One region of the Bradyrhizobium amphicarpaeae genome, then DNA from elsewhere that is predicted to be linked to it. Evidence: riboswitches for the same ligand, from Rfam matches in the RefSeq annotation. Region 1 holds a riboswitch; the other holds the start of a gene.
The links. Region 1 has a riboswitch for S-adenosylmethionine ahead of metX (homoserine O-acetyltransferase MetX). Riboswitches for the same ligand answer to the same signal wherever they lie in the genome.
Positions count from the first base shown of each region.

Region 2: it holds a riboswitch for S-adenosylmethionine, as region 1 does, so the genes downstream of both, CIT40_RS31590 (O-succinylhomoserine sulfhydrylase) here and metX (homoserine O-acetyltransferase MetX) in region 1, are expected to answer to the same signal.

Region 1 covers NZ_CP029426.2:934,348-940,909, reverse strand. The annotation lists gene metW (methionine biosynthesis protein MetW) at 119-781, opposite strand; gene metX (homoserine O-acetyltransferase MetX) at 783-1,979, opposite strand; SAM riboswitch at 2,070-2,149, opposite strand; gene CIT40_RS04595 (chorismate mutase) at 2,307-3,155, shown strand; gene hisC (histidinol-phosphate transaminase) at 3,192-4,289, shown strand; gene CIT40_RS04585 (prephenate/arogenate dehydrogenase family protein) at 4,286-5,221, shown strand; gene CIT40_RS04580 (DUF2125 domain-containing protein) at 5,307-6,491, opposite strand.
Region 2 covers NZ_CP029426.2:6,719,712-6,726,273, forward strand. The annotation lists gene CIT40_RS31570 (hypothetical protein) at 1-136, shown strand, start outside; gene CIT40_RS31575 (MATE family efflux transporter) at 133-1,578, opposite strand; gene CIT40_RS31580 (hypothetical protein) at 1,745-2,797, opposite strand; gene CIT40_RS31585 (2'-deoxycytidine 5'-triphosphate deaminase) at 3,029-4,165, opposite strand; SAM riboswitch at 4,246-4,325, shown strand; gene CIT40_RS31590 (O-succinylhomoserine sulfhydrylase) at 4,400-5,587, shown strand; gene CIT40_RS31595 (IS701 family transposase) at 5,889-6,562, opposite strand, start outside.

The DNA of each region.
Region 1 (6,562 bases):
AGAGAGCAGCGTAGCCCGGATGGAGCGCAAGCGTAATCCGGGTTTCTTGCGCGCGGCACGATCGCCCCGGATTGCGCTGCGCTCCACCCGGGCTACGGTCGTTCGCAATGACGAAAAGCTACTTTCCGCTACCCCTGCTGAGCAGAAACACAGCCTGCTCGCCGAACATGTTCCACACCCACCAGGGCAGGTTGAGCGGCACCGGCCGGCCGTAGAGGTCGAGCGCCACCGAACGCTCCATCTTGACGTTGATCTCGTCGCAGAGCTCGACGAAATCCTTGATGGTGCAGAAATGGATGTTGGCGGTGTCGTACCAGGTTGCCGGCAAATTCTCGGTGCGCGGCATGTGGCCGCCGATCAGGAGCTGGAGCCGCATCTTCCAGAAGCCGAAATTCGGGAACGAGACGATGGCACGGCGGCCGATGCGCAGCAGGTTCTCCAGCACCACGCGCGGCTGACGCGTTGCCTGCAGCGTCTGCGACAGGATCACGTAGTCGAAGGCGTCATCCGGATAGTTGACGAGGTCGGTGTCGGCATCGCCCTGCACCACCGCCAGCCCCTTGGCGACGCAGCGGTTGACGCCCTCGCGCGACAGCTCGATGCCGCGGCCGTCGATGCCGCGGTTTTCCAGCAACTGAAGCAGATCGCCCTCGCCGCAGCCGACGTCGAGCACTTTCGAGCCGGGCTTGACCATCTCGGCCACCAGCCGATGATCGGCGCGAAAATCACCGGACTGCCCGGTCGCAACGCCGCCCAGCGGCAATACTTCCTGCACGGACATGCTAGCCATCCTTCAGTCCGCGCGCCTTGCCCGCCGATTGCAGGAACGCGCGGGAGATATCGAGGAATTCGGGCACGTCGAGCAGGAAGGCGTCGTGGCCGCGATCGGTCTCGATCTCGGCAAACGACACCCGCGCGCTCGAGGCGTTCAGCGCGTGCACCAGCGCGCGCGATTCCGAGGTCGGGAACAGCCAGTCGCTGGTGAAGGAGACCACGCAGAAGCGGGTCTTGATGTCCGCGTACGCCTTCGCGAGCACGCCGCCATGGTCGGCGGCGATGTCGAAGTAATCCATCGCGCGCGTCAGATAGAGATAGGAATTGGCATCGAACCGCTCGACGAAGGACGAGCCCTGGTAGCGCAGATAGGACTCGACCTGGAAGTCGGCGTCGAACGAGAAGGTCGGCAGCTCACGGTCCTGCATGCGCCGGCCGAACTTGCGATGCAGCGCGGCGTCGGAGAGATAGGTGATGTGCGCGGCCATCCGCGCCACCGCCAGCCCGCGATGCGGATGGATGCCCTGATCGGCGTAGCCGCCGCCACGCCAGTCGGGATCGGCCATCACCGCCTGGCGGCCGAGCTCGTGGAAGGCGATGTTCTGCGCCGAGTGCCGCGTCGCGCAGGCGATCGCCAGCGCGGAGAACACGCGGCCCGGATAGGCCGCGGTCCATTGCAGCACCTGCATGCCGCCCATCGAGCCGCCGACCACCGCAAACAGCGTGTCGATGCCGAGCCGGTCGATCAGCATGGCCTGTGCACGCACCATGTCGGGGATGGTGATCACGGGGAATTCCAGGCCCCACACTTTGCCGGTGGCGGGATTGATCGACGCCGGCCCGGTCGAGCCCATGCAGCCGCCGATCACGTTGGAGCAGATGATGAAGTAGTGCTTGGGATCGATGGGGCGGCCGGGGCCGACCAGCGTCTCCCACCAGCCTGGCTTGCCGGTGACGGGATGCACGTTGGCGACATGCTGATCGCCGGTCAGCGCATGGCAGATCAGCACCGCGTTGGAGCGATCGGCGTTGAGCTCGCCATAGGTCTGGTAGGCGATCTGGAACGGGGTGAGATCGACGCCGCAATCGAGCCGCAGCGGCTGCTCGGCGCCGAAATGCGCGATCTGCGAGCTTGGATGATCCACCTCGTGCGACCGCTCGTCGGCGCTGATCGCAGGACTCGGTATCGACTTGACGTCACCCATCTGACCATCGACCTCGTTTGCGGTCGGGCTCGAGACCGCATTGAAATCAGGCCATGAAAAACCCGGCCTGAACGATAGGTTCGGCCGGGATCGAAAACGTCCCCGGCCTGTTTAGCGAGTTTTTTAACGTGGCTGCAAGCCGGCCGGCTCAAATGACCACGGAACGGGCAAAAGCTACCGTCTTGGGAGGTTTTCGTCAAGTCGCTGACAGGATCGACCAAATTCGCCTGCCACGCCGTCGACGGAAAGCAGCGTCATTTCTCTTTGCTTTCGCAGCCCTGACTGCCTAATCAGGGCATCCCCCATCGGAACGATCGACCGCCAGACATGTCCCAAATTCCGCCCGCGCCACCATCGCTGCAGGAACTGCGCAAGGAGATCGACGCGATCGACGAGGGCATGCATCGCCTGCTGATGCAGCGCGGCGACATCATCGACCGCCTGATCCAGGTGAAGCAGACCCAGGAGGTCGGCTCGGCGTTCCGCCCGGCGCGCGAGGCCTCGATGATGCGCGACCTCGTGCAGCGGCATCGCGGCATCCTGCCGCTCGACACGGTCGAGAGCATCTGGCGCGTCATCATCTCGACGTTCACTTACGTGCAGGCGCCGTTCTCCGTGCATGCCGACATCTCCGTGAGCGAGCCGGCGATGCGCGATTCCGCGCGCTTCCATTTTGGTTTCACCGTCCCTTACGTCGCGCATTTCAGCGCGCAGGCCGCGGTCGAGGCGGTGGCGAAATCCAAGGGCGACCTGGCGCTGGTCTCGGCGACGTCGAGCCGCACGCCGTGGTGGCTCTCGCTCGAGGAAAAAGGCGCGCCGAAGATCATCGCGCGCATGCCCTTCGTCGAGCGTGCCGACCATCCGGCCGCATTGCCGGTGTTCGCGATCTCGCGCGTCCCCGACAGCGCCCTGGTGACCGAGGTCGAGACCTTCAGCGTCCGCGTGTCCGGGTGGAACGCCGAGGTCGCGCGCGCCCTGTCGCCGCTCGCCGAGATCGTCGCGGTGCCCGATACCGCCTTCGACGGCGCCGCGCTGCTGATCTCGGTCACGAGCGCGACCAGCATCGACAAAATCAGGGCTGCCCTGATCGAGGCGGGGGCCTCGGTGCGGTCCACGGCCCTCGTCGGCAGCCACGCAACGCGCTATACGGTGCCCCCGACCGGGGCAAAATCGTAAACCACGCGCCGCGCCCCGCCATTTTCGGAGTTCAAGATGTCCCGCCCCGTGCCGAATCCCGGCATTCTCGATATTGCGCCCTACACGCCCGGCAAGAGCCCGGTCGCCGAGCCGGGCCGCAAGGTGTTCAAGCTCTCCGCCAACGAGACGCCGTTCGGGCCCTCGCCCAAGGCGATCGAGGCGTTCAAGAACGTGGCGGATCACCTGGAGGACTATCCTGAAGGAACCTCGCGCGTGCTGCGCGAGGCGATCGGCCGCGCCTTCGGCCTTGACCCGAACCGGATCATCTGCGGCGCCGGCTCGGACGAGATCCTCAATCTGCTCGCCCACACCTATCTCAGCCACGGCGACGAGGCGATCTCCACCACGCACGGCTTCCTGGTTTACCCGATCGCGACCATGGCGGTCGGCGCCAAGAACGTCGTTGCAGCCGAGAAGAACCTCACCTGCGACGTCGACGCGATCCTCAAGGCGGTGACGCCGAAGACCAAGCTGGTCTGGCTCGCCAACCCCAACAATCCGACCGGGACCTATATCCCGTTCGACGAGGTCAAGCGGCTGCGGGCCGGCCTGCCCTCGCACGTGCTGCTGGTGCTCGACGCCGCCTATAGCGACTACGTCTCGCGCAACGATTACGAGATGGGGATCGAGCTGGTCGCCACCACGGAGAATACCGTGGTGACCCACACCTTCTCCAAGATCCACGGCCTCGCCGCGCTGCGCATCGGCTGGATGTTCGGGCCCGAGCACATCATCGACGCCGTCAACCGCATCCGCGGTCCCTTCAACGTGTCGACGCCGGCGATGTACGCCGCGGTCGCCGCGATCGAGGACACCGCGCACCAGGCGATGTCGAAGCAGTTCACCGAGACCTGGCGCAACCGGCTGACCGAGGAGATCGGCAAGCTCGGATTGAAGGTGACGCCGAGCGTCGCCAATTTCGTGCTGATCCATTTCCCGACCGACAAGGGCAAGACCGCCGACGAGGCCGACGCGTTCCTGACCAAGCGCGGCCTGGTGCTGCGCGGCCTGAAGAACTACGGCCTGCCGCATTCGCTGCGCATGACCATCGGCACCGAGGAGGCCAACCGCCTCGTGTTGGATGGCCTTCGCGATTTCATGGCCGGCAAATGAGCAGCGCGCCGCACTTCCAGCGCGTCGCGCTGATCGGCTTCGGCCTGATCGGCGGCTCGATCGCGCGCGCTGCGAAGCTCCAGGGCCTGGCCGGCGAGATCGTCACCACCGCGCGATCGGAAAGGACCCGCGCGCGGGTGATGGAGCTCGGCATCGTCGATCAGGTCGTGGCGACCAATGCGGACGCCGTGAAGGATGCCGACCTCGTCATCCTCTGTATTCCCGTCGGCGCCTGCGGGCCGGTGGCGCAGGAGATTGCCGCGCACCTGAAGCCCGGCGCGATCGTGTCCGACGTCGGCTCGGTCAAGGGCGCCATCGTCAGGGACATGGCGCCGCACCTGCCGAAGACGGTTCATTTCGTGCCCGCGCATCCTGTCGCCGGCACCGAGCATTCGGGACCGGATTCGGGTTTCGCCGAGCTCTTCATCAACCGCTGGTGCATTCTCACCCCGCCGGAAGGCGTCGATGCCGCGGCCACCGATCGCCTGCGCGCGTTCTGGGCTGCGATGGGCGCCAAGGTCGAGGTGATGACGCCGGATCATCACGATCTCGTGCTGGCGATCACCAGCCATCTGCCGCACCTGATCGCCTACACCATCGTCGGCACCGCCGACGAGCTGGCGCAGGTCACGGAATCCGAGGTGATCAAGTTCTCCGCCGGCGGTTTTCGCGACTTCACCCGCATCGCGGCCTCGGACCCGACGATGTGGCGCGACGTCTTCCTCGCCAACAAGGAAGCCGTGCTGGAGATGCTCGGCACCTTCACCGAGGACCTTTCAAAACTGACGCGCGCGATCCGGCGCGGTGACGGCGAAGCGCTGTTCGACCATTTCACCCGCACCCGTGCCATCCGCCGCGGCATCGTCGAGATCGGCCAGGATTCAGCGGCCGCGGATTTCGGCCGCCAGCACGGGGCGCTGAAGAAGCCGTAACGGACACTGCCGTAGCCCGGAAGAGCGCAGCGACATCCGGGACGGTCCCGCATATCGCTTCGCTCATGCGGGCTACGGGATCCAACTAATACAGCGGCGGGATCTGGCCGACCTTGACCGGGCCCAGCAGCACGGCGCCGTCGACGAATTTCAGCGGGAAGCTGCGCGCCTTCTTGCCTTCCAGCGTGCTCTCGGTGCCGATCGAATTGATGCCGGCGGCAACGCCGGCATTGGCGTTCTGCTTGATGACCTTGCCGAGGCCGGGCACCGCACGATCGAGCGCGCCGAACAGATTGTTGAGGTCCTGCGACTTCACGCCGGGCGCGACGCGGTCGAGCGTTGCCTGCGGCACGCCCTCTTCCAGCATCTTCTCGATGCCGAGCGCCGGGATCACGCGTTCGAGGCCCGTCACCGTCATCTGCAATTCGCCGTCGAGCCGGCCGTTGACCGAGAGGCCGAGCGTGCCGGCCGCAACCGCGATCATCTCGCCCTGCTGGATCCGCGACTGCACGATCTCGATGTGACCGCCCGCGGCCTGGATCTCGCGGAAGCGCTGCGGCCAGGGCTTCGGCGTCAGGTCCGAGAGGCCGGTGATCCTGGCCCGCGTGTCCGCTTCGAACGGCTCGGCAAGCAAGGGATGAACGCCCTGGATGCTGCCCTGCGCGACATGGAGCACGGTTTCGATCACGGGATGATCGGATTTCGATCCCTCCGCGAGGCGCCCGTGCAGCTCGACCTGCTTGGCGCGCGCGAGCGGCACCTGCATGCTGCCGTCGAGACGGTTGAGGCTGGGATCATCGAACACGAGCGAGGCACGGTCCGGGATAGCCGGCAGGCCGACCACACTGCTGCGGCCCTTGCTCCAGTTCACCACGAAGGTGTTTTGCGTAACGCCGTCGGTCAGCGTCGCGGGCGCTGAGAATTCGGCGATGACGAGCTTGGGATCGTACACCTGGGCAACGACGAGGATGTTGTCGAGCTTGGCCGTGAACGGCGTCCTGCTCGCGTTCTGCGACACCAGCGAGACGCTGGCGCCGGAGCACTGGACCTCGAAGCGGAACGGGAAGCCGGCGATCGAGCGCTTGGCGCAGTCATAGATGCGGCCGGCCTTGGCCTCCTGCGCCCGCCAGGCGTCGGCGGCGATCTCGGCCTGCGAGGCCGCATAGAACCAGAAGCAGCTCCAGGCGACGGCAAGGATCAGGACGAGGATGGGGGCGATGAAAAGGCCCCAACGGGAGCGCCGGCCTGCGGAAACGGTCATATCGGACATGCGGCGACCCTTTGACCCCAGATGATGGCAAATGTAAGCGAGGTTCGGCTGCGACGAAAGGCGGAGAATCC
Region 2 (6,562 bases), 1.2 Mb from region 1:
TGGCGGCGTTGGCGGCGGCGACATCATGGGCATGATCGGCGGCTCCGGAGGCGGCGACATGATGGCGATGATCCCGCAACTGATGCGGCTCGCCAATGTCGGCGGCGGCGGCCATCGCCGCCACAAGCATCGCTAATCGGCGGCGCCTGAAAGCGCCGGCCTGATTGCGGGCTTGCTCGCGCGCGGACCCCAGCGCGTCAGCAGGACGCTGGAGGACGACAGCAGGCCGAGCAGGACCATCGAGCTCGCGGCCAGCCAGAAATAGCTCTGCGCGGTGGCTTCATGCGTCGACAGCCACCAGCCGGCTGCCGAGATGTAGATCAGCCGCGCCGTCTGCGCCAGCACCGGCCCGATCACCTTGGCCGCGCCTTGCGAGGAGAAGTACATCACCGTCGCAATGCCGAAGAACGCATAGAACGGCCCGACCGTCGAGAGATATTGATGGCTTGCCGCGCGCACGGCCGCGCTGTCGGTGAAGATGTTGATCCAGAGATCGGGAAATATCGCAACGACGCACGCCGGCGCGCCGACGGCCACGAAAGCGGCAACGCTGGCGATCCAGGCGACGCGCCGTGCGCGCGCGATGTTGCCGGCGCCGATCGCCATCCCCACCATCGGCACGCAGGCGATGCCGAACGAGAACGCGATCGAGGTCAGCAGGAATTCCAGCCGCGCGCCGATGCCGTAGCCGGCGAGGATGGCGGTGCCGAACTGCGCCAGCATGTGCGTGAAGATCGAGATCGTCAACACCGATTGCAGCGGCGAGAAGCAGGCGACGGCGCCGACCTTCAGGATATCGAAAAACATCGCCCATTGAATCCGCAGGCCGCGCAGCTTCGGAGTAACCCGGGCGCGGCCGGAGAACAGGTACCAGCCCATGATGCAGATGTTCATGGAATAGGCGATCAGCGCGCCGGCGGCGACGCCGCGCATGCCGAACTGCGGCACCGGCCCGAGCCCGAGGCCGAGCGTGCCGCCGAGCACGATCTGCCAGGCCGCCGAGTTGAGGATCAGGAACGACGGCAGCTTCATGTTGCCGGTGCCGCGCAGCACACCGGCCATGGTATTGAGCAGCCAGGGCAGCACGGCGCCGCCAAAAAACACCTGGGTGTAGGCAACCGCATGCGTCAGCACATCGCCGCGGCCGCCCAGCATTTCCAGCACGCGCGGTCCGAAGATCAGCATGCCCAGCATGAAGACAAGGCCGAAGCTGATGCCGATCAGGATTGCATGCATGGCGAGCGTGCCGGCGCGCTCGCGGTTCCCGGCGCCGAGCGCGCGAGCGATCGCGGACGCGACCGCACCGCCCATGGCGCCGCCCGACATCGTCATGGTGAGGATGATGGTTGGAAACACCAGCGCCATCGCCGCCAGCGCCTCGACGCCGAGCCGGCCGATATAGGTGGTCTCCGCGATCACGGTGCAGGTGCCGGCCGAGAGCGCGATCACGTTGGGCCAGGCGAGGGAGAGCAGCGTGCGCAGGATCGGCCCGTCGACAAGCGCGCTTCGCACCGGCCGCGGAGGCGGCGGCAGCGGACGCTCTTGTTCATCGACCGGGATTTCGGCGATGTCGGACATTTTCTCTCCGGGGCACGAGCGCCGGTTGCGGCGCGGCAATGCTTAGGTGTGGCAATCAATTTGTTCGCGCATAGGACGCGGTGAGGCTTGGTAGCACGGTGCGGAGCGATTCCTCCTGCGCCGGATGCAGGCGTGCCCTGCGGCAGCGCATTTCGAGAGGGAGAATTTACCCGATCGTCCAGACCAGCGGCGGCCGCCCTCCTGCCGTCGGGCGCATATGCACGCCGATATGCCGCCCGCATCCGGCCGCGAGCCCTTCGAACAATCCCTCCAGCACCCTGGCGCAAGCGGGGTGATAGTCGGCGACGTCGTCCATCAGCTTCCAGCTCTGCTGGCGGAGTTCGAACGTGCCTTCGGATTGCGTGGTCTCGGCGACGTCATCCTGCGCGGCGAACAACGCATCCAGGAACGCGGCGAATTCATTCGCGCCGCCGCGGCGCATCGCCAGTGCGGAGGCGACCTCGTCGAAATATTGCATGCCGATCAGCTTGCCGGTGAGGTGCAGCAGATAGCTCGCATCCTCCGGTCCGAACAGCTGCACCATGACGGGCGCGGCGGTGCGGACATATTCCATCGCGTAATTGCGATAGGCTTTTTCCAGCCGCGGTCTCGGCCAGCTCGCAACCGGCAGAGCCGGCGCGGTCTTCGCATCGAACAACGGCGCTTCGAGGTGGCGCGCGAACACGAGCCGCTGGTCCTGCTCGAGCGGATGGTCGTACTGGTGATAATAGCCTTCGAGTCCGTCCTGGCCGTCGACGCTCTGCTTGGTGCAGACGAAGCCGAGCCTGAGATCGCCGAGCGCTGCGCCGTTATTGGCGTGCCATCCGCGCAGCATCGCGCGGCTCACCTCGCCCGGTACGCCGCAGATCGCGGTGCCCTTCCAGATCCAGCGCGGCGGCGGATAACGGATCCAGGCCTTGGCGTCGCTCTCATACATGTATTCGACATGCACGCCGCCGATCCAGTTGGAGAGATAATGATATTGCGCGGCCGCCACCGCCGGCGGCAGATGATCGATCCCGAGCTTCTTCAGCCCCGGCAGAAAGCGCTCCTGCTGCTGGCGGCGGAACACGCGGAAGACGAACTCGGCGGCATCCGCGGTGCCGCGCCGCGTAACGACGGTGAGGATGAGGCCGGTGAAGTAAGCGTGATAGAGATCGGCGACCGCGCGCCAGCGTGCCCATTGGGCTTCCTGCGCGGCATCACTTGCGGCGGTCATTGGTTTCGCTCCCGGCTTGTTGTTTTGCGGGAGTGTGTCATCGCTGACAGAGAGGCGCAACCAGCCACAATCTCAGCCGTCATCCTGAGGTGCGAGCCTTGCGATGCGCTTGCATCGCGAGGTGAAGCCTCGAAGGATGGGCCACAGGCACTCGCGGCCCATCCTTCGAGGCGCGCAAGAGCGCGCACCTCAGGATGACGGTGGCGACTGTGGCAGCAGGAGATGGCGGCGCTACACCCGGAAATGCTTGCTCAACTTCAACCCCTGGGCCTGGTAGTTCGACCCGATGCGCTGGCCGTACATCGCGTCGGGACGAGCCAGCATCTTCTCGTAGACGAGGCGGCCGACGATCTGGCCGTGCTCGAGGATGAACGGCACTTCGCGCGAGCGCACCTCGAGCACCGCGCGCGATCCCAATCCGCCCGCGCCGGCATAGCCGAAGCCGGGATCAAAGAATCCGGCATAGTGCACGCGGAATTCGCCGACCAGCGGATCGAACGGCACCATCTCCGCGGCGTAGTCGGGCGGCACCTGCACGGCTTCCTTGGAGGCCAGGATATAGAACTCGCCGGGATCGAGGATCAGGCTGCCGTCGGGACGGGCCGAGATCGGTTCCCAGAAGTCATCGACGGAATAGCCGGCGCGACGATCGACGTCGACGACGCCGGTGTGCCGCTTGGCGCGGTAGCCGACGAAGCCGTTTGACTTTTCGCCGGAGAGATCGACGGAGACTGCGACGCCGCCCGAGAGATCGGCGTCGTCGATGTCGACGAGGCGCTCGGCGGCATGCAGGGCATCGAGTTCGTCGGGATTAAGGATGGCGTCGCCGGTGCGGAAGCGCACCTGGCTGAGACGCGAGCCCTCGCTGACCAGTACCGGAAACGTCTTCGGGCTGATCTCGGCATAGAGCGGGCCGTGATAGCCGGCGCCGATCATGTCGAAGCGGCGGGTGCCGTCGGCGATGACGCGGGTGAAGACGTCGAGCCGGCCGGTGGAGCTTTTCGGGTTCGCGGCCGCGACGATCTCCGGCGGCAGCGCCAGGCTCTCCAGCAGCGGCACGATGTAGACGCAGTTGGTCTCCAGCACCGCGCCGTCGGCGAGGCTGAACTCGTGCAGCTTCAATTCGTCGATGCGTTCGGCGACGGTGGCGCCTGGGCCGGGCAGGAAGCTGGCGCGGACGCGATAGGCGATGTCGCCGAGACGCAGATCGAGGCTCGCCGGCTGGATCTGGCTCTCGACGAAATCATAGGCGGGCAGGATCAGCCCCGCCGCCGCCATCGCCGCGATCATGCGGTCGGGCAGGATACCATTGGCGTCGGGCGCGACCGTGAACGTCAACCGGGAGTCCTCATCGGGGGTCAGATGCATCCGGACATGCCGGAAATACAAGTCTTTTACGGCTATCCGATGGACGCCTTGACGGAAAGGGCATTGCGGATTATGAGCATCACTTATCCCGTGGTGATTTGAGCCGGCCGGCTTGCAGCCACGTTAAATAAGTCGCTAAACAGGCCGGGGACCTCTGTGATCCCGGCCCGTGGATATATCCAGGCCGGTTTTTTTGTGACCGTTTTCGACGAGACGGTCATGTCGGAGGTACCTATGTCGAAGTCGACTGCCAACTACCGTCCCGAAACCCGCCTGGTCCATTCGGGCACCCTGCGCTCGCAATATGGCGAGACGTCGGAGGCGCTGTTCCTGACCCAGGGCTATGTCTACGACAGCGCCGAGCAATGCGAGGCGCGGTTCAAGGGCGAGGATCCGGGCTTCATCTATTCGCGCTATTCCAATCCCACCATCGCGATGTTCGAGCGCCGCATGATCGAGCTCGAAGGCGCCGAGGCCGCCCGCTCGGCCGCGACAGGCATGGCCGCGGTGACGACCGCGATCCTGGCGCCGCTCAAGGCCGGCGATCATCTGGTCGCCTCCCGCGCGCTGTTCGGCTCGTGCCTCTACGTCGTGCAGGACCTGCTGCCGCGCTACGGCATCGAGACCACGCTGGTTGACGGAGCCAATCTCGACGAATGGCAGCGCGCCGTGCGGCCCAACACCAAGACGTTCTTCCTGGAGAGCCCGACCAACCCGACGCTGGATGTGCTCGACATTCCTGCCATCGCCGAGATCGCGCACAAGGCCGGCGCGCGGCTCGTCGTCGACAACGTGTTCGCAACGCCGATCTGGCAGAGCCCGCTCGCACTCGGCGCCGACGTCGTGGTCTATTCCGCGACCAAGCATATCGACGGCCAGGGCCGCTGCCTCGGCGGCATCATCCTGTCGTCCGAGGCCTTCATCGCCGAGCACATCCACAATTTCATGCGCCAGACCGGCCCGTCGATCTCGCCGTTCAACGCCTGGGTCCTGCTCAAGGGCCTGGAGACGCTGGGCGTGCGTGTGCGCGCGCAGACCGAGACCGCCGCGCGCGTCGCCGACGTGCTGGCGAGCCATCCGAAGATCTCGCGGCTGGTCTTCCCGGGCCGCGCCGATCATCCGCAGGCGGCGCTGGTGAAAAAGCAGATGCGCGGCGGCTCGACGCTGGTCGGCTTCGAGGTCAAGGGCGGCAAGCCGGCGGCGTTCCGCGTGCTCAATGCATTGAAGCTGTCGAAGATCTCCAACAATCTCGGCGACGCCAAGAGCCTCGTCACCCATCCGGCGACCACGACGCATCAGCGCCTGAAGCCGGAGGACCGCGCCGCGCTCGGCATCAGCGAAGGGTTCATCCGCTTCTCGGCGGGGCTGGAGCATGCGGATGATCTGATCGAGGATCTCACCGCGGCGCTGGAGAAGGCGTGAGCCACCGAGCCCGAATCTCGTAGGGTGGGCAAAGCGAAGCGTGCCCACGCCTGCTTCCTTCGTCTCAGTGAGCGATGGTGGGCACGGCGCTTTGCGCCTTTGCCCACCCTACGGTACCACCCCCGCCTACGGCAGTTGATGCATGGTGGGTTACGGCTTCGCCTAATCTTACTGCGTCACGGTCGTTCGTCGGGTTCTAGGTGGGGCGATGGCTCCGCAGCAGGGACACCGTGACAAGGTTTTGATGAGATCGTAAATCAGCCGCACGCGCACGGTTGCGATCGAGTTTGGGACGTGGCGTTCAGGCCGCGCGGGCAGAGCCTCTGGGTCGATAATCGTCGGGTAAGGCAGGGACCTGGAGCGGCGTGACGGAACGAGGTCCTGAGGGGGGAATCATCGCCTGCTCGGCGATCAAGAACCCATAAGCCGCGATGCACAGGGTCGCGTGGTGATGGAAGCCGCGCCAGCCGCGTCCCTCGTAGTGACCGAGTCCGACCTCCTGCTTCAGCTCCTGATAGTCGCGCTCGATGCGCCAACGCAGCTTGGCCATGTCGACGAGCTGCTGGATGTCGATAGTCTCGGGCAAGGTCGAGAGCCAGTATCTGGTGGGCTCTGCTTCGCCCTCCGGCCATTCGATCAACAGCCATTCGGGCGATGATGTCTCGGGGATCAGCTTGTTGTACCCGACGCGGACGCGCACATGCGCGAAGCGCGAGGACAACTTCTCAGCCGAGCCTTCGCGCCACGTCACCGTGCGCCAGGCCTGCTTCGGCAAACCGAGCGCCACCTTCTTGGCCGAGATCAGATCGGGCTCGTCGCGACGGCCCGTGTTGTTCATCGGCTTGTCCATCCGCCGTGGGCCGCTGCCTGGGGCCCACATCAATATGGTCGGCACGATGCTGACCACGTAAGGCACCCCCAACTCCGTCATGCCCGCGCGCAGTTGCGAGTCCCTGCCATAGGCCGCGTCCATCA